One region of the Sphingobacterium sp. UBA2480 genome, then DNA from elsewhere that is predicted to be linked to it. Evidence: riboswitches for the same ligand, from Rfam matches in the RefSeq annotation. Region 1 holds a riboswitch; the other holds the start of a gene.

The links. A riboswitch is a leader RNA that binds a small molecule or an ion and turns the genes downstream of it on or off. The one in region 1 is predicted to bind thiamine pyrophosphate.
Region 2: it holds a riboswitch for thiamine pyrophosphate, as region 1 does, so the genes downstream of both, thiM (hydroxyethylthiazole kinase) here and thiS (sulfur carrier protein ThiS) in region 1, are expected to answer to the same signal.

What each region holds. Positions count from the first base shown of each region.
Region 1 is NZ_DDPA01000007.1:1,244,349-1,259,550, reverse strand. It holds gene B3600_RS18530 (dihydrofolate reductase family protein) at 70-633, opposite strand; gene B3600_RS18525 (serine hydrolase domain-containing protein) at 924-2,033, shown strand; gene B3600_RS18520 (hypothetical protein) at 2,111-2,881, opposite strand; gene B3600_RS18515 (SRPBCC family protein) at 2,935-3,402, opposite strand; gene B3600_RS18510 (hypothetical protein) at 3,577-4,215, opposite strand; gene B3600_RS18505 (GNAT family N-acetyltransferase) at 4,418-5,272, opposite strand; gene B3600_RS18500 (DinB family protein) at 5,349-5,777, opposite strand; gene B3600_RS18495 (GrpB family protein) at 5,886-6,488, opposite strand; gene B3600_RS18490 (DMT family transporter) at 6,629-7,519, opposite strand; gene B3600_RS18485 (PLP-dependent aminotransferase family protein) at 7,631-9,043, shown strand; gene B3600_RS18480 (alpha-L-rhamnosidase) at 9,110-11,752, opposite strand; TPP riboswitch at 11,912-12,007, shown strand; gene thiS (sulfur carrier protein ThiS) at 12,068-12,274, shown strand; gene thiC (phosphomethylpyrimidine synthase ThiC) at 12,321-14,135, shown strand; gene B3600_RS18465 (thiamine phosphate synthase) at 14,132-14,749, shown strand; gene thiE (thiamine phosphate synthase) at 14,695-15,202, shown strand, end outside.
Region 2 is NZ_DDPA01000007.1:812,855-828,056, reverse strand. It holds gene B3600_RS16575 (dienelactone hydrolase family protein) at 1-321, shown strand, start outside; gene B3600_RS16570 (hypothetical protein) at 355-1,605, shown strand; gene B3600_RS16565 (VanW family protein) at 1,745-2,587, shown strand; TPP riboswitch at 2,651-2,743, shown strand; gene thiM (hydroxyethylthiazole kinase) at 2,826-3,629, shown strand; gene thiE (thiamine phosphate synthase) at 3,619-4,251, shown strand; gene thiD (bifunctional hydroxymethylpyrimidine kinase/phosphomethylpyrimidine kinase) at 4,248-5,087, shown strand; gene tenA (thiaminase II) at 5,074-5,730, shown strand; gene B3600_RS16540 (GIN domain-containing protein) at 5,972-6,715, shown strand; gene B3600_RS16535 (DUF1572 family protein) at 7,003-7,581, shown strand; gene B3600_RS16530 (helix-turn-helix domain-containing protein) at 7,732-8,619, shown strand; gene B3600_RS16525 (DUF2490 domain-containing protein) at 8,616-9,422, opposite strand; gene B3600_RS16520 (urea transporter) at 9,451-10,341, opposite strand; gene B3600_RS16515 (urease accessory protein UreD) at 10,352-11,149, opposite strand; gene ureG (urease accessory protein UreG) at 11,152-11,790, opposite strand; gene B3600_RS16505 (urease accessory protein UreF) at 11,803-12,492, opposite strand; gene B3600_RS16500 (urease accessory protein UreE) at 12,535-13,110, opposite strand; gene B3600_RS16495 (hypothetical protein) at 13,114-13,701, opposite strand; gene ureC (urease subunit alpha) at 13,860-15,202, opposite strand, start outside.

The DNA of each region.
Region 1 (15,202 bases):
AATTTCATCAGAGGAGCTGCAGGTATCTGGATTTCCCGCTGTGTTGCCGATATTTCCCGATGGAATAGTTTATAGGGAAGTAGGTGTTGGACTGTATTGATAGTACAAGAGGACTGATCCGCCAGAAAAAGGCTTTGTTTTTAACAATTTAAAAACTTTTCTATGGATTATATTTTCAAAAAGTGAAAGCCCCTGTCCTACAACAACTGGATAAATGCACAGTTGAAATTCGTCGATCAAATTGAGATTCAACAACTGTACAATTAAACTTCGACTCCCAACCAAAATATCCCTACCGGATTGCTGTTTCAATTTCAATAATTCATCTTTAAGTATACCATCGGCCAATTTTGCACTTGCCCAGTCTATATTTTTCAGGCTATTTGAAAAAACAACTTTTGGAATTTTATCGATAGCCAATGCAAAGTCATCCATTGATTTTTCACCTGAGGGACTTTTCACAAAAGGCCGCCAATATTCCATAAGCTGATAAGTAATCCTACCATACAAAATGACATCAGCGTTATTTAATAGATGCGTATAATGAAGATGTATTTCCTCATCGGGAATGCCAGCTGTATGATCACAAAACCCGTCAAGGGTCATATTGAATGCTGCAATTACTTTTCTCATATCCTTACGATAAGCTTCTTTTACACCATAAATCTAACATTTTATATATTGAAAAGACTTTGCATACGACAAGAAATAAAACTGATGTGCTATTTTACATTTTTCACCATCAAGATTATTATTTTAATTCTTATTTTCACAAGCGCAACAGGAAGCAAAATCCGTTACTCCTACTGTAGGATCAATGCTTTCGCAGGTGCAGTGGCGTCTGTTAGTGAAGTAGTAAAGAAATATACTTAGCAATGCTCAGACAGTTTCTGGATCTGAGATACACGTTTAGAAAAGAACATATGAAAAAAATCGTGTTATTAAATACCATGTTTATTCCATTAATCGGATGGGCTCAATTACAGCCAGTTTTTAAGCATAAAGTAGATTCTATTTATGATAAAAATAAGGATGCAATCGGGATTATTGTTCATGTAGAAGCACCGAAACACAATATTTCCTGGAGTTATGCAAGAGGAGTAGCAGATACCAGCACGAACCAAGCGCTGGAAGACCAACAGCCTGTTTTGATTGCTAGCAACACAAAACCTTATGTTGCTGCAGCAATGCTAAGATTGGTAGAAAAAGGTGAATTTTCTATTGATCAACCGATTGCCAATTTATTATCAAAAAAAACACGTCACCTATTTGAAAGCGATGGCTATAATCTAGCGGGAATCACTATAAAGAACTTGCTGTCACATACTTCGGGAATTCAAGATTATGTAGATGAAGCTTATTTTGAATTCGTCAATCAGCATCCTAAATATAAATGGAAAAAAGACGAGCAGATCAAAAGATCCATCGATATCGGGAGCCCACAGCCTGTCGGGGAAAAGTTTAGTTACGCTGATATTAATTATTTGCTCCTCACCGAGATTATTGAGCAAAAAACGCATCTGCCATTTTATACAGCTATTCGAAATTTACTGAAATACAAAGAATTAAATCTTACAAAGACATGGTTTATAAACTTAGAGCATTATCCTGAAAGCACCTTGCCACTCGCCCATCAATACGCTAACAAATACAACTGGGACTCTTATGCTATTGATCCTTCCTGGGATCTGTACGGAGGCGGCGGAATCGCAGCAACAGCCAAAGAGACTTCCCTGTTTTTCCAATATCTATTTAACGGGAAAATCATTCAGGATAAAAAGCTTCTAGAAGCGATGCATACCTATGTTCTTTCGTCGGATAAATCTAAATATTGTTTGGGAATTTATCATTTTGACATGGGATTCAACGCCTACTATCATGGGGGTTGGTGGGGAACAGATGTGATCTATTCGCCGGAGTCTGATGCGACTATCACTGTCTTTACATTGCAAAAAGGATTTCAGCACGTCATCAATCCATTTATCGGAAAAGAATTTCAAAAGCTATTGATTGCAAAATCAGCAATAAAATAATAGTTGGCTTCGCTGCATTACTATGGAAAGCTTAAAATTCGATTGCCAACAGAATCATGCACTTTATTAGGTAAGGACTAGAAAGGCTGTCGCTTACGATATTGAATAAAGTACACAATTACATTTAGCAAAACAATAATGGCTGCCATTATAGCCGCTGCATATACAGTGCTATTAACTAATTTATTAGCAGCTGCAATGGCTATTAAAGCCCATGCGGCGACAAGTCCAAATACCGGCAAATGACGTTGCCAGATCATCAATAAGTGAAGAATTAATGCAATTGAAAACATGATAATAGCCCACATGGTAGCTGATAATCCAAAACCTCCCCAGCCTATCTTCGTCAGATAGGCTGCAATATTGGCAATCAAAGCGACAGAAATCCACCCTGCATAAAGTTGAAAAGGTATCTTAAGAAATATACGCTTGCTGCGTGCAGCATGAAACGCAATAGTTTGTGTATAGTAAATTATCTTTAATAGCGACACAAAAAGTAAGACCATCAATAAAATAGTTAAAAAGGTATAGTCATACAACCAGGTAATGACCCATAAACTATTTGCTAGACAAGAAATCAAGAACCACCATCCGACTTTTAAAACTACTTTATCTTTTTCATTTGTCTGTCTGACAAAAGGACCAAAATAAATTACAAATCCAAACAACCCCAAATAAATGAGACCCCATATGGAAAAGGCATATCCCGCAGGTGTAAATAGATTTTGATATTTAGCAGAAATTGTTGCCATGGTCTCCCCATTAAAAATCCCCGTATTGGATAGGTAATTAATGATCACAGTGATGACCAAAGCAACTCCATTGCTTATTTGATAAAATTTCTTCATTGTAGACTACTTCTTTCTTTTCGGTCACGTGAACTGCAATAGATTCGTTACCACTAATTCTGAGTTTGATTAAATAATTTTTCTAAAACCTGATGACGGTAATCGAAGATTCGCTCCAACTTCCTTTTAACAAAAATTCCATGCACAATTGTGCCTAGAATCCCCAAAGGCAATTCATAGTCAACCCTGTCTTTCATGAGTACCCCATTTTCGTTTGGAATAAATTCATGAAAATGATTCCAATAGGCATAAGGTCCCTTTAGTTGGAAATTAGTAAAACTTTTATTCTTTTCCACCTGCGTTATTTTGGTCTTCCACTTCAGCGGAAACCGAAGAATCGGAGATACCAAATAATCGATGATCATTCCTTCAAAAATTTCTTGTTGATCACAGTCTGAGGTGACTACAAAACCCATATCTTTTGGAGTAATTTCTGAAAGATTCATGGGTGACGAAAAAAATGCCCATGCGGTATCCATATCGCAGGTCAATTGCTGTTCTCTATATAATTTGTACCTCATCTGATTTGAGCTAACTTTATTGCTTGCCAATATAACAATATTAATGCAATTTAGTTTATTATTACACCATAAAACACCTTTACGAGGTACTGAATCGGTGTTATAAAGAATATTTTTACACAAATACATTATTTAAATTGAAGCTAGCTTTTAAAGCATACTTTTTATCAATGGCTATTTAGCAGCAATATCCTTTTCCAATGCTTTTACGAGCGCCTTTGTATAACTTTTAGAAAAATCTGCTAAGCTGGAAGGGTTGATCGTTTCAGACTGTACACTCCAAAGCAGTTGTTCGGAGCTAACATCATATAGATTGCTTTCCAGATAGTACATTTTATCCGTCGTGTAATAACCAGGATCGTATGCAATTGGGTACCAATGGGAGTAATAGCTCCAAAAATTACCATACCAACCAAATCTCGGATAAGGCATATAAGGCCCATTTCCCGGTACATATCGGGTCTCGCTGGCTTTGTCGATCAGGGTAACAGTGAAAATGGCATCTGCATTCAAACTGTGTACTGCTTTCATCACTAAATCTTTGTTTTGACTTTCATCTTTGGTAAACGTCCGTCTAAAAACGTCGCTGCTTTTAATAGCCTTGTAGCCATGCATGGAAGCTGCTTCTGCCAAATTGGATTCAATGACCTCCTTTGCTTTAGCGTGGTTTGTCATTGCAATAATGAATATTGTTTGGTATTGTTTGGGAGTAAGGTCTCTATTTTTATAGATATCTGTTATCCTTGTTGAAGTGCTACAAGCCAACAACAATAAGCTTGAGACAATTGCGATTAAAAATGACTTCGATTTCATATGTTTTAAAAATTAGTGTCGTTTAAATTGTTGAAGAGCGTCTTTTCCGAGGGATGGTAAAATTACACCAGTAAATAGAATTATAATGGACAGTTTAATAGCACATCCTATCTAACCTTTTGTTAAACAACACTTTTACAACAACATTTGTTTTCACAATTATTGATCGTAAATGAAATACTTTAATTTTTAATTGATATTATCAGAAAATCATCTTGACCATTTCAATCTGGTTGATTGTGTTGACCAGGCCTTGTCTTTGTAGAAATAGTTGCAAGTTTTTGGCTTTTTCATCAACGTTAGTAATTTGTACCTTTGCGCTGGACACAAATACTTTCAGCTCGGATAAAAGCTGTGTTGCAATACCTTTCCGCCTATGCTGCTGTGCTACCGCAATTTGGTAGATCCGCCTATTGGACGAATTGAACAAGATATATCCCACCAAATCGGAGCCAATAAATGCCCCCAACCCTTTAAGCTGAATTAATTCACTACGCTCACTTCTATTTTGCCAGCTGGGTTCAACATCCCAAAAAGACTGCAAAATATCCCAAGAAAAGTCATGGATAGACTGTATACGGATAGGCTGTGTTCTGCCAGATAAAGCACCCATCTTTACATGAAGTTCTCCTCCAAAGCACAGTAATCTACGGCCTTTAACAAAACCATTTTTTTCATATACCCGAATAGCACGTCGATTACTTTCTATCACTTCCAATAGTAATTTTTTCACGCGATACTCTCTGAAGGATGGCTGCATAAATCTGTACATTTCACCGACTAATCCGCTGTTCCGATAGGCGGGCAAAACACCTGTACCAGCATTGTAGATCACTTTACTACCCTCAATTTCTCGCATGCCATGCATGATAAAAGCTACCAGTTGTATTCCGTCAAAAACACCAACTGACAAGTCCATTAAAATATCCTCGCCTCTGATCTTCGACTCCAATTGCAATGCGTCTAACTGAAATGGTACAATATAGTCGGCAAAAGCTCCATTAATTGCATTTAATAAGTCAGCACTATCTCCCGCTTTCAATTTCCGTATCTCCATCCCTTATTTTTTATGGACTATTAAATTTACTGATGCCTGAACAAAGAGCTCTCATGCTATCCTTTCCTAAATTTTTTCATTCGGACAAAATCTGATTTCTGTGATGCTTCAAATGCACCACATAGTCAAGCATTAAAAATTCGAGGCTATGGTCATTACAAGTCCTTTGAATCAATTTGTTCGCAATTACCTGCTTAAACAAAAACAACAATTGTTCGTTTACCGATCGCCATAGATTGCATAATTTCTCGGTCTCAGCATGTTGGTAACCTGCAGATGCACAATAGGCTACCTGATCATAGTATATTTTTGGATTTTCTTCAAATTGAGCTCTTATAAACCGTTGGTAATTAACAAAAGCGCTATCGACTAGATGACCCAGAATCTCTTTTTTGCTCCATTTATCTGGTTCTAATTTGCGATTAAAATCGTCATCATTTATTTCCAAAATTTGCGAAGAAAACTTCTGAATAATATGCTCAAATTCTTCCAATAATGTATTCATACCTAAATTTAGCTAGTATAACCTTAATTTCTTACCAATTTAATCCGATGCATCCACGCTGCTTGTCCAAGGTTCTCATTGTAATACGATTCTATTGTTCCGCAACCTTTATTGTACCATTCCACTATTGTACCATTCCACAGCTTTTGCTTCATGCTCTTTCAAAAATTCATCTTTCGCATCATTATAATCGTTACCATCTTTCCATTGCTGCAGTACCAATTTTTCTTTGAGTGCCTGATAGCGATCTCTTACATTGTCGTGCGTACGCAGGTAATCGCGAAAGGCTATATGGCGCAACCAGTGTTTTGATTGCAAGGGTATGCTATGGATATGTGCTACTCGTAACGAATGGTCATGCAATCGTGCAGGAATTTCATCGCCAGGTGCGATTTGCTCTGGTAATCCTAATACTTCAGGACGATCAATCAGGGCGATAAAAAAACGTCTGTAAGGCATATCCTCATTGTATTTTTCATAATATACATAGCAATTGTCCCGCAACAGGAGCGGAATGCGATCAAGATCGTTTTCTTCCTCTAAACCGATCAATATATCAATGATTGGTTTGGCAGACAATCCCTCAATGGCCGTACTGCCTATGTGATCAACCCTCGACCTTATTGGTTTCAACAACGTAAAAAGTTCATGTTGAATACTGTCAAAATTCGCTTTCCATATCGGATTATAAGGTTCAAACGGTAAAATCATACGCTGTTTTCTTTGCCAATACAAGATAAATACACATCATTCGATCAAATACGCCTCGAATGATACCCTAAAAGTTAAAGTTAATAAATTTATCGTTTTCCGAGAGAGCCTATAATCCAGTTCTCTTTTTTCTAATGCATTTATCGGGCAAATCTCTTCGTTCCAACGACACAAAGAATAACAGCAACTGTTACGGCCAGCATGCCAACACCGACTTGTTCATGAAGAAGCCCGGCGGCTAAAGCCAGACCGAAAAAAGGCTGGAGTAACTGTAATTGTCCGATGGTCGCCGTGCCACCTTGGGCAAGTCCTTTATACCAAAAAACAAAGCCAATAAACATACTGAACATCGACACATAGGCTAAACTGGCCCAGGCCCCGATAGGCACAGTGTCAAAAGACGATGGAAGGTAGACAAAGGTAAGTGGCAACATCAACGGCAGCGACAAAACCAAGGCCCAGGAAATGACCTGCCAGCCCCCTAGCGTCTTGGTCAATTTTGCACCTTCAGCATAGCCCAAACCACAGAGAATGACCGATAAGATCATTAAAACGTCGCCTAAAGGTGAGGCTGTTAGTCCTTGTGCCAGCGCATAGCCGATCACCAGTAGACTCCCTAAAGCAGAGAACAGCCAAAAGATTGGCTTCGGACGCTCGCCACCGCGTATAATACCAAATACAGCTGTCGATACGGGCAAAATACCGATAAAAACGATGGAATGTGCGGACGTGATGTGCTGCAGAGCCAAAGCGCTTAGTAAGGGAAATCCAACGACACATCCTATTGCCACGATGCATAGCGACCCCAATTGCTTTCTTTCTGGACGTTTTTCCTTAAAAACCATCAATGTTATCAGTGCCAATATGCCTGCAATGGAAGCCCTTGCTAGTGTAACAAATACAGGGTCAAACGCTAAAACGGCCATGCGTGTTGCCGGCAACGAACCGCTAAATAATACCACACCAATAAAACCATTTAACCAACCGCTTGTTGTATTTTCCTGTAATTTACTTATACTTAATTGCGCCATGTATCAATCTTTTACACAAAGTTCGTCCATTACAAGAATTAAGCACAGTCACAGTTTTTGATAATTCAATGGACACAGTTACCTTTGAAGACGAACACTAATCCTTATTTGATGAAAAAAGACTATTTGTATCATGAAATAGCAGACAATATTGCCAATAAGATTAAATCAGGCGTCTTAAAAGCTGGCGAAAAACTACCTTCGGTGAGGAACCTAAGCGCTGAACACGGTATCAGTATAAATACCGCAAAAAGGGCATTTCTAGCATTGGAAGAACGTTCTCTTATACAGTCCAAGCCCCAATCCGGCTACTTCGTTAGTCCTCCAAACTATTTGCAACTTCCGTTGGCGGCAGCCAGTCAACCTATTCCAATCGCCAACAACAGAGAACCGGATCAATTGATGAATAAGGTGTATTCAACCATGGGACGTCGGGACTTAACCTTATTTTCAATCGGTGTTCCTTCCGGAAGTCTCCTACCTACCGCAAAATTAAAAAAAGAAATCGTCCTCGCTACACGGGAGCTCAGCGATGGTGGCACAGCATATGAACCCTTGCAAGGCAATATAAAATTACGTCGTATGGTGGCCGTACGTTCATTGGCCTGGGGTGGAAATCTCAATGAAGATGATGTCGTTACCACCAACGGCTGTATGAATGCTTTAGTTTTGTGTCTGATGGCCTTAACCAAACCTGGAGATACACTGGCTCTGGAAAGCCCCTGCTATCCGGGTATCCTCCAACTTGCCGTCAGTCTAGGGCTTAAGGTGCTGGAAATAGCTACGGACCCCATCATAGGAATAGACATTGAAGCCCTCAAAAATCTATTGCCCCAAATTAAAGTCTGTTTACTGGTCCCCAATTTTAACACCCCTTTGGGTTATTGCATGCCGGATGAGCATAAGCGGGAAATTGTGGCATTGCTGTCAAAACACCAAATTCCGCTAATCGAAGATGACACCTACAGCGACCTCCATTTTGGCACCCAACGCCCCAAATGTTGCAAATCTTTTGACCGGGATGGCAATGTCCTCTGGTGTGGATCCGTTTCTAAGACGTTGGCTCCAGGCTTCCGTGTCGGATGGGTTGCTCCTGGAAAATACAAAGAGCAGATTATCAAACTAAAACTGATCCATTCCCTGTCATCTACGGCGATCATCAATGAGGCGGTTGGAAATTTTCTATTAACTGGAAAGTATGAAAACCACCTGCGTAAACTTCGTAGATCATTAACGGAAAACTACCAGCACTACGCTGCCATCATTTCGGACCATTTTCCGGAAGGCACTAAAATTAGCCGTCCACAGGGTGGACTTGCCCTTTGGGTCGAGTTTCCAAAACACATCGATACAGGCAAGCTATATAACTATGCGCTTAAACTACAGATCAGCATTTCACCGGGGCGGATTTTCACCTTACAGGATCAATTTCACCATTGCATGCGTCTCTGTATTGGTTTACCCTGGAGCAATGAACTCGCTTTAAAATTAAAACAGCTTGGTAAACTTGCAAAAGCACTCTAATACATAACATGATAAGAGCATAATACCAACGGTCGGGGCAATGAAACAACAGATCGGAGCCTATGATTACTTGAGTTCCAGCTCCAGCCTATGTTTACCAGCGTCCAATTGGACGACATCGCTACTGCTAATGCTAACATTATCCGGCGGATAAAATGTCGCCGTGGCATTTGCGGGTATTTGGATATCATAAACAATCTTTTTATCCTTTAACTTCCATTCGGAAACAATTTTACCGTAGGGTGAATCATAAGAAATAGAAGATTCTTTCAGTTCCTGGGGAAAGATGGGTTTTAAGAGCACATGTTTAAATCCAGGTTGTTTAGGATCTGGCAGAATCCCGCCGATAGATTTAAAAAACCAACCACCGATTTCGCCAAACATCATGTGGTTGTCTGAAATATCACGGGTTGCTTTTAAATCCCAGTTCTCCAACAATGTTGTTGCGCCATTTACAATCCACCATCCCCAAGACGGATAAGTATCTTGTACCGCAACCTTATAGGCTGTCGTTGCATAACCGTTATCTTTTAACGCATTCAATAATGCTTTTGCACCCAATACCCCTACATCTAAGTGAAAGTTGGTCTCTTCCACTTTCTTATTCAGGCTGGCTGCAACCCGGGCTTTCATTTCGTCAGGTACCACACCCCAATAGAGTGGAACACTCAGTTCAGTCTGTGTTCCATTGCTATAAATACCCTTGGAAGCATCTAAAAATTTAGCGTTGATGGCCGTCTTAATTTTTCTGCTCAGCAGTTCATATTTTTGTTGATCTGCTGTGTATCCAAACAATTTAGCCGTAGCAGCCAAGATGGTCGCATCCACATAAAAATAAACCGAGGAGGTCAACTCCAGATTCGACTGTGACTTCACTGGCACCCAGTCTCCACGCCCAAAAGTCGTCAACCCAGATGGGCTGATTCCGTCGACATAATCGACATAGCGTTTGATATTAAGATAGCATTCTTCTAATGCAAGTGGGTCTCCATAAAACTGATAGATCTGCCAGGGAATGATGGCAATGGTACTTGTCCAATCCAAACCATTCGCTGTACCATAACCCCATCCCCCAGTTGGAATAATATCGGGTAAGACACCGTTCTCCTGTTGCTCATCACGATGATCCGCCATCCATTTTTCATAAATTGTTATCCCGTCAAAATTGTACAAAGCTGTTTCAATCGCAAGGTGCCCATCCCCTGTCCAACCGTTCTTTTCGCGCTGCGGACAGTCTGTCGGATAGCCCATCAAATTGGACAAGTAGGCATTGTTGGTCGCTTCCCATAGTTTGTTGACCAACGCTGATGACGTCTTGAGCTGTCCAATAGCGGGCACATCACTATGCATAAAATAAGCGGTCACAGCCGAACTATCCAATGCAATTGCCGCACTACTACTAATTTCGACGTAACGAAATCCTTTGTAACCGAACTTTGCCATAAACTCATCATTACGACCGCTTAAGGTAAGAATGTCCGTTTGAAAGGGCTCCTTTTCCTTATCGCCCCGGTAATAAACATCAATATTGGACAGGTCAAGACGCCCATCTGCCGACAATCGTTCACCATGCTTGATACGTAGCATAGTCCCTGCAGCTCCTTTGACTTTAACTTTTGTAATCCCAGCCATATTCTGACCCATATCGAAAACATAAGTACGTTGGTCTATCTTTGTCACTGATTTGGGCTTATAGGACTTCACGAGCCGAATCGGTACCATCTGTTGGGAAACGATATGTGCAGATGGCGCATTTCTATACTGAACAGCCTGCCAAGTTGAATCATCATATTTAGGTTTGTCCCAGTTGGGTATTTCCAGTCTTGCATCATAATGCTCACCAGTGTAAATATTATTATAAGTAATTGGTCCCGAAGCTGTTTTCCACTGCTTATCTGAAACAATAGTTTCTACTGTACCATCTGTATAAACGATTTTCAGCTCAAAACAGAATGTTGGTCGGGCCCGCCACGGTGCTTTATCAAAGTTCCAAACCGCCAGTGGTTGGTGATTATACCAGCCATTCCCCAAAACAACGCCAATAGCGTTCTCTCCTTGTTGGAGCTGCTGGGTTACGTCCGTCACGACATATAATGTACGCCGGTCGAATCGAGTATACATTGGATCCAGGCGATGGTCTCCTACGCGTTGACCATTCATGGAAAGTTCATATAGCCCTGCTGTGGCAATATACGCGCGTGCAGACTTTATCGGCTTATTTATCTTAAATTCTGTTCTAAAATAAGGCGTTTCTCGCGCATGAATATCCTTATTGTCGCTAATCCATTTTCCTTTCCAAAGGTCCATTCCCATCATTCCAGTTTCGAACGATGCTATTTTAGAGCTTGTTGATATACCATCCTTATCCCATACTTTAACCTTCCAGAAATACGTGGTCTGTGGCTTTAACTGTGCGCCGTTATAGGGCACTAACATGGACGAGCTGAGCTGTTTGCCACTATCCCAGCTATTTTTCGTCTCCTTCAGTAGTGCCAGCGAATCTTGCCCTAAAAGGATCTGATAAGCCTGTTGTACCGCACCATTACGTTGGTCCTCAAGTCGCCAGCTAAGTCTCGGCTGGGTTGCATCGATACCCAATGGATTGACCAGATGTTCGCATGTCAACTGTACCGCGATGCAGTTGCTTTTAGGTTGGGCATAAGTGCTGTTCGTTATACACAACAGTATTGTCAATAAAATCCTACGCATGAAAAGATACTATTCTTGGTGGTTGTTAAATTGTTTTAGCTGATTTAAAAATCTAATATATCAAATATTTTCCACATGGTGACCTGTACTTTCCTGCACGATATACCTCAGGCAGCAAAATAAATTCTTGCAACTTTCATAAAAATAACCTTATATTAGTCGCAACTTTAGGGGTGTCTGCTCATGCAGGCTGAGATTTTACCCTTAGAACCTGATCCGGATCATACTGGCGTAGGGAAAAGTGAGCTGTCTACAAGGTGCATTGCTGCGCCTTTGTGTAGCCATTCCTAAAGTTTTACCAAAAAAAATTAAGGAATGGAACTTACAATAAACCATCAAATTCGATTTTTCGATCCCGCACTTACGTCACTAGAAGGCTTGTTACTTTTGGAATTATCTGGCAAAACCCAGGGTGTGGCTGTAGCCATCAACAACCAAGTCATCCCCAAAAAGGACTGGGCTACGACAACACTTAAACCTTATGATCAGATTATCTTAATCACTGCATCTCAAGGCGGCTAGCCTTTCAAAAAAAATCAACCGAGTAATTCACCACAATACAGAAAAAATGACAGCTGAAACAATTACGCAATCCCCCTTTCCAAATGCAAAGAAAATTTTTGTAGCCGGAAAACTATTTCCTATTCAAGTCGCTATGCGTCAAATCTCCTTGAGCCCAACCAAATTAACGAATGGACAGATCGAAATTAATCCGCCGGTAACAATCTATGATACTTCTGGGCCTTATACAGATGACACCATCCATATCGATATCCGCAAAGGACTCCCTCGCCTTCGCGAGCAGTGGATCTTGGATCGTCAGGATGTCATACAGTTGGCTGGCATCAGCTCTGAATATGGACAAAAACGACTTTCTGATCCAACGTTGGACGAACTCCGATTTGCCTATAGCCACAAACCGAAAGTAGCCTCCGCCGGCAAGAATGTCACCCAATTACATTATGCAAAGCAAGGCATCATTACCCCGGAAATGGAGTATGTTGCTATCCGGGAAAACCAACGTATTGAGCAGTTGGAAGCTAGTACCCCTGGAATGGATCATCAGCATCGGGGGCAAAACTTTGGTGCGAGAACACATGATAAAGCTATTACACCAGAATTTGTCCGTGAAGAAATCGCCGCCGGAAGAGCGATCATACCCAATAATATTAATCACCCTGAAAGTGAACCCATGATTATCGGACGCAACTTTCTTGTTAAAATCAATGCCAATATTGGCAATAGCGCCGTAAGTTCAAGCATAGAGGAAGAAGTTGAGAAAGCGGTATGGGCCTGTCGTTGGGGGGCTGATACCATCATGGATCTATCCACTGGCAAAAATATTCACGAAACCCGCGAATGGATTATCCGTAACTCGCCAGTCCCAATCGGTACAGTACCGATCTATCAGGCGCTCGAAAAAGTAAAGGGGGTGGCCGAGGATCTTACCTGGGAAATATTCAAAGATACCTTGATTGAACAGGCCGAACAGGGTGTTTCGTACTTTACCATACACGCCGGCGTATTGCTTCGTTATATCCATCTCACGGCATCCCGAGTTACTGGAATTGTCTCCAGAGGCGGCTCTATCATGGCCAAATGGTGTCTTTTTCATCACAAAGAAAATTTTCTCTATACCCATTTTGAGGAAATATGCGAAATTATGAAACAATATGATGTGGCTTTTTCACTTGGCGACGGTCTTCGCCCCGGAGCTATTGCAGATGCAAACGATGCAGCTCAATTTGCGGAGCTCGAAACCCTGGGCGAACTCACCAAAATCGCCTTGAAACATGATGTTCAGGTGATGATCGAAGGGCCAGGACATGTTCCTATGCAATTGATCAAAGAGAATATGGACAAGCAATTGGCCTGTTGTGACGAAGCGCCATTTTATACCTTAGGTCCCTTAACAACAGATATTGCTCCAGGCTATGACCATATCACATCCGCCATTGGAGCGGCTATGATCGGTTGGTATGGCTGTGCAATGCTTTGCTATGTTACCCCCAAAGAACACCTGGGTCTACCAAATAAAAAAGATGTCAAAGATGGTGTAATCACCTATAAACTAGCTGCCCATGCGGCCGATTTAGCCAAAGGACACCCTGGTGCACAATATCGTGATAACGCCTTGAGTAAAGCCAGATTCGAATTCAGATGGGAAGATCAATTCAACCTTTCCCTTGATCCAGATACCGCACGGGAATATCATGACGAAACATTGCCGGCAGATGCGGCTAAAGTTGCGCACTTCTGCTCCATGTGCGGTCCCAAATTTTGCTCGATGAAAATAACGCAGGAAATCAGGGATAGTGCCGCCCAGGGGATGCTGGAAAAATCACAGGAATTCATCGCACAAGGAAAAGAGATCTATTCATGATTATTGCATTGACAGCAGCAGAAACAATCCGTTCTGAACAGGCGATTATAGCAGCGTTGTTTAAAGAAGGTCTTGATATTCTGCATTTGCGTAAGTATCATTTTACAGACTTACAAATGTCGCGATATATAGAAACTATAGCTCCTATATACCGCGACAGATTGGTTCTACACTCACATGCGCATCTATCGGCTGAGCTTGGGATTGCACGAATCCACCTGAACGATAAAAGTAGACTGCATGAATCTGCAAATCAACTGGGGCCTACAACAATCTGTTCAACATCTGTGCATGATATTGATCAATTCAATAGCCTTGATGAACGTTGGGCCTATGCTTTTTTCAGTCCATTATTTCCGAGCATCTCAAAAGTGGGGTATGGAACGCATAATGCAAGACTAGGTCAACTCCCGTCACGCGCCAACTTTGCTGTTCGTCTCATCGGTCTTGGAGGGATAAACCAAGACAACTGTCTTATTCCGATGCAGCAAGGTGCAGATGGAATTGCCTTATATGGCACTTTATGGAAACATCGGGATCCTATTCAAAATTTTATTGCATGCAAACAAAAACTATGGAAAGACTCCAATATATCTCACAAGGTAAAACTATAAGGGAACAAAAAAACAACATGCTGAAAGCGCTGGATGCGGGGGCCAAATGGATACAGATCCGATGGAAGGAAGCCGAGGAAAAAGATCTTTATGCGCTCGCCGAAGAGATCAGGCAGGCTTGTTCCGAATTTGGTGCCAGCTGTATCATCAATGACCATCCTTCGCTTGCAGCAGCTGTAGACGCTGATGGGGTGCACTTGGGACTGGACGACTGCAGTGTAGCAGCTGCCCGGCACCTATTGGGTGCAGGAAAAATAATCGGCGGTACAGCCAATAGCTTTGCCAATGTAAAGCAAAGAATAAGTGAACATTGTGACTATATCGGGCTCGGGCCATTCAACTATACCACGACAAAACAAAAACTAAGTCCCCTACTGGGGATTGCAGGATATGAAAACATCATCCAACAAGTCCGCCGAGAAGGCCTAACCCCTATTCCAATATTCGCAATTG
Region 2 (15,202 bases), 430 kb from region 1:
TTAGAAGCGGCGAGAGCCGGCTTCCCCGTCAATGCCGTGATCAGTATCCACGGAGGCCTATCCAAAGCTGCCGATAGACCCAATGGTTCCATTAAAACAAAAGTACTCATTGAGCACCCTGCAGCCGATAAGAGTGTATCAAAAGAAGATTACGATGGGTTGGTCAAGGAATTAAATGAAGGAAAAGCAGACTGGCAAATAATTACCTACGCAAATTCTGGACATACGTTTACGAATCCCGAGTCAGCGGAATATAATCCCGTGATGGCCAAACGTGCCTGGGAGCACACCTTATTATTTTTGAAAGAAGTATTAAATTAAATAGCAAAGTCAACAACAGCAATATCGACCCAAATGAATTATAACGCGAAACTGCACATTTATCCGATTATCATTCAGTTGTTGATATTGCTGTTATATAGTCCCATTGCAGCATCGCAAACAGTAAAATCGTTAACAATAGCTAGCCCTACACAGGCAGTTCTGTTTGTAACCAATGAGTCCGATAAATCAACTGATTTTATCATGCGTTTACACGAAAAAAATGCTGCTGCGATTTTCAAGCAAGTACCTTTTAGCACAACAAAGTTACTGGTCACAAAAACCGATGCAAAAAAACTTACATTTAGCGTTAAAAATCAACAATGGACCATCAATGTATTGTCATTGAAACAACGTCATGCCATGATCTTGTTTGATGGCTTAGGCAAACCCAAGATCATATACGATAGTAATACCTATGTGGCAGCAGCCAAATCCATATTAAGCAACAGCACACAAGTTGCGTCAAAGAATCCTTCGTCACAATATAATGCCCAACATTTCTTTGACTCCATTGCACAAGTGCAATTTATTCCATCCAGGCAATATGCAGCGGCTATTATCGCCAATACAGCTCTCCCTCTTTACTACAGTCAGCGTAAAAATCAATGTGACGGCACGTACGTCATGCAGCAGTTTTCCGATGAAAATGAGGTGGAAACTGGAGCAATTGTGACGACTGTATATGAAGAAGGCAAAGAGCTCACATCCAACAATCTTTCCGGCGGAAATAATTATTTCAGCAAAAGATGCTATAATCAGTTCGGACTTATCGACTCCATACAGTACCTTCAAAACAGCAAATGGAGCAACAGCACCATTTACCGTTATCTCCCAAACGCCATTGTTTCCTACGATCCAACATTACAAACAGCGACAATAGACCACTTGAACAGCAAACTCCAGGTTGTAAAAAGAGAATCCATTCATTTTTTATACCAACGGATAGATTGGACCATTTACAGTTATGACAAACAGAATCGCATGAGTGAAGAGCTGTCGGGCAGAAATGATCAAAGGGAAAGTCGGGTCCGTTATGCGTATAGCGATCCGAAAACAAGTGATTATATACTACGCCAAACCTTCGATCAAAATGACCAACTCACAGCGGAAATCAAGCGATCCTACCGGGCCAACGAAACAGTTGATGAATTCTACTTCAAGGGGGTATTGCAACAAAAATCAATTGTAAAAGATTTGGGAAACTGTACGTATGAAAACCTGAACTATAACGGGCATGGGAAGATCACGGGCAAATACGTACAAACAAGAAAACAGCTATAGACATAGAGCGAAAAGCCAGTATACACCCGATGGAACAAAAGTTCTACCCCCTATACAGTAAAAACACAGGACAAAATCAAAAAAAGCGGCAAAAGATACATTTCTGCATTAATTTTGATAGCGATAAATAAACATCGTATTGAAAAAAAGAAAACTGATCAGTCAACAGCACCCCTTGCTCTATTTTTTTGCAGTATGGGTAAGAAGAATGCAGCGAAAAGCCGTCTGGCTATTTGACGACAAAAAATACAGCAAAGTTAAATCAGCTGAAAAACTTCCCTTTCGTATTAAAAAGCATCAGTCTGTATTATTAAAAAAGCTGGGCGAAAATAATATGCAATTGCAGATCAACAAAGTGACCAACCTGAAAATTGCAGCAGCACAGATCAATGCCATTCTGATCAGACCGAAGGAAACCTTTTCATTTTGTAAACTCGTAGGGCTCCCCACCGTAAAGAAAGGGTATCTGCCCGGCATGGAGTTATCCTTCGGTGAAGCAAGGGCGGGTATTGGCGGTGGAATCTGTCAAATATCCAATCTCATCCATTGGCTTGTTATCCATAGTCCACTCACCGTCAGCGAACGTTATCATCACTCCTTTGATCCTTTTCCTGACGATGGTCGCGTTTTGCCATTCGGCAGTGGGGCTACCGTATTTTATAACTACCGTGATTATCAATTCACCAACAACACGCCTTACACCTTCCAGATCAACCTCTGGTTTACAGAGAAATGTTTAGAGGGCGAATTGAGGATCGATCAGGAGCTGGATTTTGCATACCATGTCGTTGAAAAAGAACATCAATTTCTTAAAATAGACAACCAGTTCTTTCGTAAAAATGAGATTTGGCGCGAGAAGTTTTTAAAATTTCAGGGTGGAAAGATTTTAGAAACAGAACTTTTGACCAAAAATTTTGCCCGGGTTACTTATACCCCTGTTGAATATATTGAAATTAGTGCCGATCAAAATCCGGCCGATTAATTTAACAAGCTAAGTGATCGAAAAATGACGGATATGAAAAGTCCTCTTTTTTGTTTAAATTTGGTCTGGCTTTGGGGGTATTCTGTATAGAATTGAGATAGTCCCTTTGAACCTGATTCGGTTTATACCGGCGTAGGGAAAAGCAAAAATCCACTGTACAGCATACTCCTTTACTGCGCAGTCTATCGCTCTTCTTCCCTCCAAGGCTACACCGTACATCTTAGCATATGTAAAAAGAATGGAAGATTCAATTATCAATTTATTAGCGCAGCTGAGGGTCGAAAAACCCCTTGTACACAACATCACAAACCTAGTCGTGATGAACAATACGGCCAACGCACTGTTAGCCCTAGGAGCGTCCCCCGTAATGGTACACAGTCCTTTAGAAGTACGCGAAGTTGTCGATATTGCGCAAGCTCTTGTTATTAATATCGGCACCTTGAGTGAAGATACAGCCGAAGCTATGCTGGTTGCTACCGAACATGCCAATACCATTGGACGGCCATGGGTACTTGATCCTGTTGGTGCTGGGATATCAGCATTCCGCAATGATTTATTAGCCAATCTACTGGATCTCAAACCAACGGTTATTCGTGGAAATGCATCAGAAATCATGACGCTGTACAATTTCAACCAACCGAACACAAAAGGAGTCGACAGCACGACAGCGAGTAAAGATGCGCTCCGATTTGGCCAATTATTGCAAGAGCAAACCGGTTCCATTATCTGTATTTCCGGAGAAGTAGACTATATTCTTTCCGAACAATACAGGGTTGAAGTCTTTAATGGCAACCCTTTAATGACACAGGTAACTGGACTTGGCTGTAGTGCTACTGCACTTATTGGTGCATTTCTAGGTGTTACAGACCAATATGTTGAAGCAGCTGTTGCCGGCGTTTCCATTTTGAGCTTGGCGGGAGAACTCGCAGCCCAAACAGCAGCTGGCCCGGGTACCTTGCAATTGAATCTCTATGATGAACTCTATAAGCTCAATGCAGAACGTCTAAAATCAAAGCTCAAGATCAAATGTTATGCGCATTAATCCGCTTTTTCCCTACCCTTTATATTTGGTAATTTCTGAGCGGGACTGTTATCCTCAACATTGGCTCAATGTCGCCGAAGAAGCCATCATTGGTGGAGTCGATCTTATTCAATTACGCGAAAAAGCTAACGATCCCGCTACATTTTTGGATAAAGCCATGCGTTTGAAAAAACTGACCGATCGTTATGGTATTCCGCTCGTGATCAATGATGCCGTAGCAATCGCTGCAAAAATCGAGGCATGGGGAGTACATGTGGGTCAAAATGATTTGCAGCCGCTCCCTATTCGCGAAAAATATGGCGATAAATTAAACATAGGCTGGTCCATAGAAGATATGCAACAACTGGAAAGTCCACAAATGTACGCCGTCGACCACCTCGGTGTAAGTCCCATTTTTTCTACGAGAACAAAAATGGACACGATTACTGAATGGGGAATTGCAGGTTTAAAACAACTTCGGAGTAGGACGGAAAAACCATTGATCGCTATCGGAAGGATGAATTTACAAACTGCAGAAGAGACCTGGAATGCCGGTGCAGACTCCATTGCAGTCGTTTCGGCCATATGCCAAAGTCAAGATCCCAGAGCTGCCAGTGCACAACTAAAAGAACTATTAAAATGACAAAAGATAAAAAATACCGCGTCCCTACCGTACTCAGCATTGCGGGGTTCGATGGTAGCGGTGGTGCAGGTATACAAGCAGATACCAAAACCATATCTGCATTAGGTTGTTATGCCATGAATGTGTTAACTGCCTTACCCGTTCAGAACACACAAGGTGTAAGACGTATTTATGACATTCCTACAGCAGCCGTCCAGGACCAATTAGATGCTATTTTTGACGACATCTATCCCGATGCAATTAAAATAGGCATGGTACACCATATTGAACTTGTGGAGCTTATTAGCAGCTATTTAAAAGAATATAAAGGGCCTATCGTATTTGATCCAGTCATGGTCTCGACCAGCGGACACAAGCTGATTCACGACGATACGATTCAGGCCTGCATAGCACTTCTTTTTCCTTTGGCAACGCTAATTACACCAAATTTAGATGAGGTAAGTGTCTTAGTAGACGAAGTTATTGACACGGTTCAGAAAATGGAAAAAGCGGGAAATAGCCTACTGGCGAAAGGTTGTCAATCCGTTTTGATTAAAGGCGGGCATCTCCAAAGTCAAGAATTAACATCCCTATTGTTCCAGCACAAGAATCCACCAATTGAATTCAAATCTCAAAAAATTAACAGCAAAAATACACATGGTTCCGGTTGTTCGCTTTCTTCAGCAATTGCGAGCCATTTGGCACAAGGCGTTGGTCTCGATAGCGCGGTTGAATTCGCATTGGCCTATATACACGCAGCAATAGCTGGTAGCAAAGACCTCATCATTGGCAAAGGAAATGGGCCATTAAATCACTTCCACAATCCGATTAAACTTATTCAATATGAACTGGACTGATCATGCCTGGGATTCAATAACATCAATTTATTCAGATATACTCACTATGCCGTTTATTGTTCAGCTTAGTGATGGTAGTCTTCCCCTGGATAAATTTCAATTTTACATGCAGCAGGATGCTTTCTATTTAGAAGAATTTGGCCGTGTGCTCGCCTTTATAGGTGCAAAAAGCGCGGATAACCAACAAGCATTGGACTATTTCGAATTTGGTCGCAATGCGCTACTTGTTGAACGGGCATTACACGAAAATTACTTTCGGGAATTTGGTTTAAGTCCTGCCGACAAGAGCAACAAAATCGAACCAACCTGCCATCATTATGTTCATTTTCTTAAAAGCGTAGCCGCTTTCGAGAGTATTGAGGTTGCTATGGCGGCAACACTCCCCTGTTTTTGGATTTATAAGGAGGTCGGAGATCACATTGTATCGACAGCAAATACACAGGGAAATCCCTATTCCAAATGGATAGCAACTTATAGCGGTGAGGATTTTGCACAGGGCGTTATCAAGGCGAAAAACTACGTTGACAAAATTGCAGCAGAAACTACTGAAACAAAACGGGAGAAGATGCGACAAGTATTTATAACAGCTTCCCAATTAGAGTATCAATTCTGGTTAGCAGCCTACAAACGAAGAGTCTGGTAAACAAACTATTGTCCGATACCGAACAGTTGATGTTCAAAAATGAGCATGAACGAAAATAGCACTCAGGAACAAAACTAGTGTTAATCAGTATTTTAAACGGATTTAAAGTTTTGGCATTACTATTATACTATAGGTGGCAGTTAACGATAGCGCGTATGCATAAGTGCATAAGAAACGATAAAAAGGGAAATTAAAATGAAACTTTCAGTAAAAATAAATTTAAACTAATAACAGAAAAATAATGAAAAGAATCTTAACCATTGCCTTTATTTCATTTTTATATGTAGCTCAGGCACAAGAACGCGAAACACGTAAGATCACTGCTCCAGATGGCATTTCATCGGCAACTTCATTACGTGTAGATTATATTCACTCTAATCGCAACGAAGTTATTGTTGAAGCAGATAATCCCGAACATTTATCCCTTATCGAAACGACTGTAAAAAACGGTACACTGTATGTACAGTATAAAAGAAACAGTTCAATCAGAAATGCGAGAAACAATCGCGTAACTGTTTACTCAAGCAAGATACCGACACGCTTTTCGGCATCATCCAGCAGTTCGATCTATACCGATGAAACGATTAAGGCAAACAAAATTTCTGTAGACGTATCCTCCTCCGCAAAAATATCGCTTAAAAAATTAATTGCTGATGATATCAACCTTTCAACGAGCTCTTCTAGCAAGTTAACGACAGATGTCAGCAGTAAAAATTTGCAAGTATCGGCAAGCAGTTCGTCTAAGCAGGAAATTGCGGGTAGCGCTTCAAATTTAAATTTGAACACCAATTCATCCGCATCGGTTGACATGAGCCGTTTCTCGACAACAAATGCCCAAGTACAAGCCAATTCGTCTGCAAATGTTACGCTCAGCGTGAAAGAAAACTTACAGGGAAATGTTTCTACATCGGCAAGAATTGCGTTAAAAAATCAACCAAAAAATGTCCAAGTTGACAAATCAACAAGTGGCAGAGTAGTATTGTAATTTTTAGTGTGGTCTTTAAAAAAGACTGTTTATTTATGTTTAATGTTTAGTTAGCTTAAAGGTGATACATACCCCAGTATCACCTTTGCTTTTATTAGCATTTTTGCTCACACTTCTCCTTCTCCTTCTCCTTATAAATTCACACATTTATCACCTCAAAAAACTGTATCAGGAAATTAATGACATCGATAGCAAAACCAGATTTCAGCTAAAAAAATTATTTTAGGTCTCGGTTTCAGGACATTTTTGTATATTAATATTCATATAAATGCCAAACTTTCGACGCAATGGACAATTTTTTAGCGACTTGTATCAAGCAATTTCAATATTATAAATCTTTGGGTGATAAAACATTGGCACAGTTAAGCACTGAACAACTCTTTTGGCAACCCAATGATTCGAGCAATAGCATTGCATTAATTGTTAAACATTTAGGTGGAAATATGCTTTCCCGATGGACCGATTTCCTCACCACAGATGGCGAAAAACAAAATAGAAACCGCGACCAGGAGTTTGAGAACAGTTGGGTAGATCGCGATGAGCTTATTACCTATTGGAATGCTGGATGGTCCTGTCTGTTTCAAGCAATTGAATCCCTCGAAGAAGAAGATCTCGCTAAAATCATTTATATCCGTAATCAAGGACATACCGTCATGGAAGCGATCTTGCGGCAGCTAGCACATTATCCCTACCACATCGGTCAGATGCTCTATATTGGGAAAATATGTTTGGATGATAAATGGACCTCCTTATCAATACCCAAAGGTAGTTCAGCGTCCTATAATAGGGAGAAATTCAGCCATGAAAAACAGCAACAACATTTCACGTCGGAGTTTATAAAAGGGAATCAGGACAATTTGTCTTAAATAAGCTTTTTCACTTAGTTAACACAATAATTACTTGATTGGAAAGCATCGGATGCTAACCTAATTTCCGCAAACTTTTAAGTATATTTGTCATACATACAACTATTCCTTTTTTTTGATTTCATTGGTAAGTAGGTTGTCTTTAAAACTATGAAAAATTCGATTAAGATCATCAACAATTACGAGTACAAAAAGTTATTTTTACCGGATGTTTCTGAGCACAATTTATTCAATGAGAATAAAATTCAAGTCTATCGAATCGAGAATTACCTCCGCAGTATCCTGATGCCTGTCATCCCCTATCGTACGACGTTTAATTTTCTCATTTTTGTAACGAAGGGGTCCCTGACCCAACATCTCGAAAGCGCATCTTATACCTTAACCGAAAATCAAGTCATTAACATCAAACAAGGTAATATTACGGCTACGCTGGCAATCTCTGATGATGTAGAAGGTTTTTTCGTGGTTTATGAAAATGAAATTGTAACTGATATTGAGCTTGGCATAAACGATATTAAATTTTTCAATTCCCATCCTTTTACCACACTTAAACCACATGTAGCACATTGGATCCAGCAAATGTTGATGTTATTGGAAGAGGAACTTTTTACCGAGGGCCGCGTAATGGAAGTCTGCATATCCATGATGCAGTGTATCCTATTGAAGGTGATAAAATCGGATATAGAGACTAAGGCGCCGATGAGCCGACAGCTCGATATTGCTTTCCGTTTCCGCGAATATGTACAAAAATTTCATATCGATCATAAAAACGTGTTATTCTACGCCAATTTATTGCATATTTCAGAAAACTACCTCAATAAATGTGTAAAGGAAGCGACAAATAAACCTCCGAAGCAATGGATTAGTGAAATAAGTATCTTACATAGTCAGATTCTGCTCCAGGATGCTACGAGAGATATTGCCGGTATAGCCTTTGAATTGAAATTTCAATCGCCCTCCTATTTCACCAGGCTATTCAAAAAAATCACTGGGTATTCACCCAGTGACTATCGGAAACATAAGTTTATGGCGGGCTAATGCTTTTTACGGTAAGGTAAATTCCAGATTAAATCTACGGCTAAATAATGAACCCCAAAATCTACTTTGTTATAGCCTTTAATTAAGTCATTCATATAACCCAGATCCAATCGCAAAGGTGTCTTTGGAATATCTGTCATGTAATAAAAACCCAAACGGGTCTCTTTATAGCCAAAGCTAGACCAGGTACTAACAGGTTCGTAGAGCTTGCTGATTGCAAAAAGTCCTTCAGCGCTCAACGCCAATTCCTGCTTATTTTTAGCCGAAATTTTGAAATTTAGCTGCGACTTCAAGCGGGTCCTAAATTGAAAATTCTCTTCTGCCTTTTGAAAATCGGCTGTAAAGAACTTTCGGAACTCTTGCCTTAATGTATTTTTCCATTTCAAACGATCATTAAGGGTCAATGTATACGCATATCGTCCATACAACCTAAACTCTTGCTCAACACCTTCGTTATGATATGGGGCAGCCTCATCGTAAACGTTTTGGCGACGATAACTCAACGCATAACTATATTGTTGATTTTTAGCAAATTTATGATAGACCTCATGGTTTAACACCCAAATAGCCTGCTTGTGAAATGGATTTGAATCGTCGGGTGTACTTTTAGTTCCCAAACCAATATAGGTCAATGCTTCCTTCGTTCCAGCACTGTCTAATTTCCTACGCAAGCCCAAAACCGACCAAGATGCGGTCCTTGCTTTTCCTAATCCCGGCGGACTGACTTGTCCGTACACAGTATTTACATGAATTCCCAATAAGAGCATTATTGGGAATAGTTTTATTAAACGAAATTTAAACATACATAAAATTTTAGTTCACAAAAAAGGACTAGGAAGTCCCTTCAGCTGATGAAAACCTATTCACCAACCATTTATCGATAAGTTTGACAGGGTGCATAGCCCACATCGCAAAAACAAATGGAAAAGTCAATGTTGTCCATCCGTTGTGAATCAAAAAATGATCGAAATATGTTGCGATAATCGTTCCGATTAGAACATATACACCATCTCTAACGCGGGGGCCGCTTAGGGCAATTCCAACCAAAACCGCATTGAAGCTAAAAATGCCATTATTGGTCATATCTACAGATTCATGGCCATGGTGCGATATATAAACACTGATGATAACAGCAGCGAAACCGTAAAGTGCGCCCATGGGATTGCTCAGGAAAACCCCGATGAAAAAGATCAATCCAGCAATTAAACTACCCTGAAAAATAACCTGACCAAAGGCATGGCCTTCAATTAGGAAGTCATCCATTTCCTGAATATCAACAAAATGCTCGGGTACAGTCCGCAAGGCCAGTTCTGGAATACTCAACACATACAATGCGATCCAGGTAATTAAGATAAAAGGAAATGTAAATACCGGCAGATTCTTCTTTAATGCAAACCCCATCAAAATGGTGGTCAACGCAGATCCTACGATTAAGGCTCCCCATACCCAAACGTTTGTCTGGAAATAGAAAACCAAAGCAATACCGTAAAGCGTAGCATTAAATCCGAAAAGTCCATCATTGATATGATCCTCATCAAATTTCATCAACTTGGCCGTCAGTACGCCTACGATGTTAGCGAGAACCCCTGCAAAGCCCATAAGTGCCGAATCATAAATAATGGCTCCGATAAATAAGATACCCGTCCAAATGTTACCCTGTAACATAATCTGCCCAAATCCTTTAAAAAAAGCTTTTATAAAAGCTAGGATGTTATTTTTCATTGGAATATAATTAGTTGTTATTCAAAAATATGTTGCCCCATAGTGCGCTTTGCATTTCTTTAAAAAGAAGATAAAGCTGTTCGGCACCGTTACCTAAAACGCGAACCATAAAACCGTCATGCTGCAATTCGCTAATCCCAAACGCGACGTCTTTGGTTTCCCCGTACTGTTCATGGAAAGCCTCGATCCAGTCGCTTGGATTCAAGCCGGCACTATTCAGATAGATCAACGTTCCCTGGTGCGTATAGCCTTCCAAAATACCCAGACCTTGTATAGGCATACGATCTGGCTGAAGCAATACATTATCCTTCACCACGAGCCTACCATTGACATAACATTCTGTCAGATTTTGAAAGTGATTGTACATAAACTCTTCACCGGACATTTTCCGGCCACAGGTCACGATTTCACTCAGCAATAAGTGACAATTTGAAGCAAGATGTACAATGTTATGGCTCAAAAAATGAGACGAATGCTGAGGTACGACGGGATGGGGTACATAAGAAAAAACAGCATTTTCGCCTACATTCACTTCCATCGTTTGGGACGAATGACCTTTCATATGAAACAAACGCTGATAAGCCTGCGTTTGTAACTGTAACTTAGACCCCGGAGCAATATCAACTTGAATACGATGGTCATCTCCATCCAACAAACCAGGCGATGAACTCATAATCATCAAGTACGCTGCATTGTCTTTTTGATATTGCCCAACAGGAACGATACGAAACGGTTGTGTCGCATATGCATCTTTTAAAAAGGATTTTCCTTCGCGATGTGCTATCTTAATAGCTAAAGAACAAATCATAATTAACGTAGTAAATTAGGTTCCTCAATATCTTGAAGGAGTGCGTATTTTTTAATCCAGCCTACGATCTCTTCCAAACCATCGCCGGTTTTTAGATTTGAAAACAGGAATGGAGAACCTTTACGCATTTTACGTGCATCATGTTCCATCACTTCTAGGCTTGCGCCCACATAGGGTGCCAAATCTTTTTTATTAATCAACAACAGGTCTGATCTTGTAATTGCCGGCCCACCTTTACGAGGCATTTTTTCACCTTCGGCAACATCAATGACAAAAATGGTGATATCGGCAAGATCCGGACTATAAGTAGAAGTCAGGTTATCACCACCACTTTCAATTAAAATCAACTCCAAATCCGGGAAACGGCTAGCTAGTTCATCTACAGCTTCGAGATTCATACTCGCGTCTTCCCGTATCGCTGTATGGGGGCAACCGCCAGTTTCCACACCGATAATTCGTTCACGGGGAAGCAAACTATTTTTGGCCATATATTCCGCATCTTCCTTGGTATAAATATCATTCGTAATTACGGCAAGATCAATTTCATTCATCAACCGTCTGCTCAATCGTTCCAATAATGCTGTTTTACCAGACCCTACTGGACCACCAACCCCTATTTTAACATATTTTCTATTTTCCATTTTAATTGTTTTTTAAGAAATATAAACTCTAGAATATAATCGTTCGTGTTGCATGCAACGGATGTCAAATCCAATGTTGCATAAACCCACTAAATTCCGTTCAACGGTTAAGGTCTCTTTGCAGAGATCAAGTATATCATCATGTAAACCAAAAAGTATATCTTGGCCATCCAACTGTCCTAATGGCACAAGTTTTACAGCGTTGGTCACCATCGTAATGGCGGCATTATAATAAAAGCCATGTAATGCTTCTTCCAAAGGAATTTCTAAAAGTGACGCCAACATGCCATACATCAAACAGTAATGGCTATCTACTTCCTTCTTTTGGATTAATTCACCCCAGGATAGCATAAAATCCTGCTGTTGATAACGACTGAATATTTTATAAATACGTACACCCAGTTTTTTACTGGCATCGCGAATTTCTCTTGGGCTTTTTAATGCTGTACATTCTTGATCTAACGCGATCAATGCATCCATGTCCTGCGAAGAAGTTGCTTCATAGGCCAATTTCATCAAAGCAGCATCATTGTACTTCAGATTATACCAGAGGTTATGACGCACATAATTGTCCGCCGTAACCTTATCACAGACCAAGCCCTGTTGCACATAAGTCTCCAGTCCATTTGAATGGGTAAACCCTCCAATTGGTAATGTAGGATCTGCGAGATGGAGTAACTTGCCTAGAAATGTATTTTTCATTGACATCATTTTTTTATATAAGTATATATCTTCAAGGATTTATCAGCTCCTTGCGTAATCTTCTCTATCATTGGGCATTAAAGCGATACCGGCTGTTGGCGCTTGCAAATTCACGAAGGCCTTGTCGTTGATCAAGAGCGGTATATTCTTCGTTGAAGACTTCATCTTCTGATGATGCTTGGGATCGACATTTGCATTGAGCTGACGTAAAAGTTGGCGCTCGCCACGTTGCGGGTCAAATCCTTGTTTCTTTAGCCATTCGTACATTGACCGTTCATATGGCATAAGCAATTCATTTGCCTCCACAAATAGAGGCAAATGTTTGTTTCCAATTTCGCTGCTTACAAAAGCAGTTCGCAGGAAATCAATTGCCATGACACGGATGACTTCACAAGGTTTGATCGTTACCACAACAATTTTCTCTTCGTCTTCGTACAAGACATCACCATCCTGCAAGCTGGATGTATTACCCAACAATTTGACGGCAATATCCATTCCCTCCGCTGTACGTAAACGTTGAATACGTTTGGTCGACTCATACCATTCAATAGCAAGCAAATCGAGACGCTTAGTGATCTGCTCCCCCTGAATATTCCTTGTGATTTCCGTGATTATCATTTTTTAATTTTTAATAAATAGATTTTTAGACAAGCCTAAACCTACTGTAGATCCATTGATTCCCGTAATGAGTTCGTGATCATTGGGAATTGCAGCATCTTTACTATTTCTCTTTTTATAAGACAATTCTGCTACTTTAGCTTTTAATGCCCAACCTTTTCCCAAGGCGATACCCACAAGCGGGTACACTCTGAATAGATAGCCATTGTATTTACCATCTACCATAGTACCACCGGTAGCGACATGTTGATCGCCCCACAAATAATGCACATCAACCTGGCCAATTAACATAAAATGCTCACTCAGGGGCCAAGTATTGCTATAGAAAGGTCCTATTTCATGCGAATGATCCGTAAAATCCAGTGCTTTATCCTTAACAGAATTGAATCCATAGTTTAGCCCCGCATTCATGTTGTCAGTGAAAAAATAAGCAGCACCCACCGGAGCGGCACTAAATTGATGCCCAGCTGTTGTTTCGTGGTAATTCAGTGCCCCATAAATCATGATACCTCCCTTTTGCGCATAGGCCGATTGTATGGTTAAGCACGCCATTGCTATACAACAGCCTAAAAATGTCTTCAAATTTTTCATTAGCGTAAATCGTATTTTAGCTTAATGAAGCATCATGAGCAATCAGTATTCCCTCTCTTTTATGCGCTTTTGATAAGCCCATGATGATTTCATCAACCTATTGTTTTTCATAGCTTATGGCGTGACATCGGATCACGCCATAAAAAGTAGTTATAGGGTTAAAACAAGAAGTATCGTTGTCCCAACGAAACTGTATCAACAGGTTTTGACCGCAAGATCTCGCCGTCAAGACTTACCTCATAATTCTCTGGATTGACGATAATTTCAGGTGTGGCATCATTGTGGATCATATCTTTTTTGGAGATATTCCGACAATTTTCTACGGCAAGTAAGGTTCTTTCCAGTTTATACTCTTCTTTAATTCCCTTTTCCAATGAAATTTTAGAGACAAAGTCAAAACAAGTTTGGTGAACGGCTTTACCTAAACCGCCAAACATGGTTCTTAAGATGATTGGTTGTGGTGTAGGAATAGAAGCATTCGCATCCCCCATTTTTGAAGCGATAATCATCCCGCCTTTAATAATCATTTCTGGTTTTGCGCCAAATAAAGCTGGACGCCAGATCACCATATCGGCAATTTTACCAGGCTCGATAGAACCAACGTACTTCGAAATACCGTGGGCAATTGCTGGATTGATCGTGTATTTCGCGACATAGCGACGTGCACGGAAATTGTCGTTGTCCTTACCTTCATCTTCAGGCAATGGACCTACTTGTTTCTTCATCTTGTCTGCAGTCTGCCAAGTACGTGTGATGACTTCACCTACACGTCCCATTGCCTGCGAATCGGAACTCATGATACTGAATACACCGCGATCTTGTAGTACATCCTCAGCTGCAATCGTTTCTGGACGGATACGAGAATCGGCAAAAGCCACGTCTTCCGGAATTTCTTTGCTCAAGTGGTGACAAACCATCAGCATATCCAAGTGCTCGTCAATTGTATTTTTTGTAAATGGACGTGTTGGATTTGTCGATGCTGGCAATACATTTGGATACATCGCAGATTTGATGATATCCGGAGCGTGCCCACCGCCAGCACCTTCCGTATGGAATGTATGGATCACGCGTCCGTTGATTGCCTGGATCGTGTCTTCCAAGAAACCCGCTTCATTCAGCGTATCGGTATGGATAGCCACCTGCACATCATATTGATCAGCAACCGTCAACGCTCTGTCGATTGTTGCTGGTGTAGCACCCCAATCTTCGTGGATTTTAACACCTAAGGCACCAGCTTCAATTTGTTCAACAATAGGTTGTTCAGTACCAACGTTTCCTTTACCAAAAAAACCAAAGTTCATTGGAAGATCTTCAACAGCTTGTAACATGCGGCGTAAATTCCATTTACCCGGTGTTACTGTAGTTGCATTTGTTCCATCCGCTGGACCTGTACCGCCCCCGATCATTGTTGTAACACCACTATATAAGGCCGTTTCAACTTGTGTTGGACTGATATAGTGGATATGGGTATCAATACCACCTGGAGTTAAGATGTATCCTG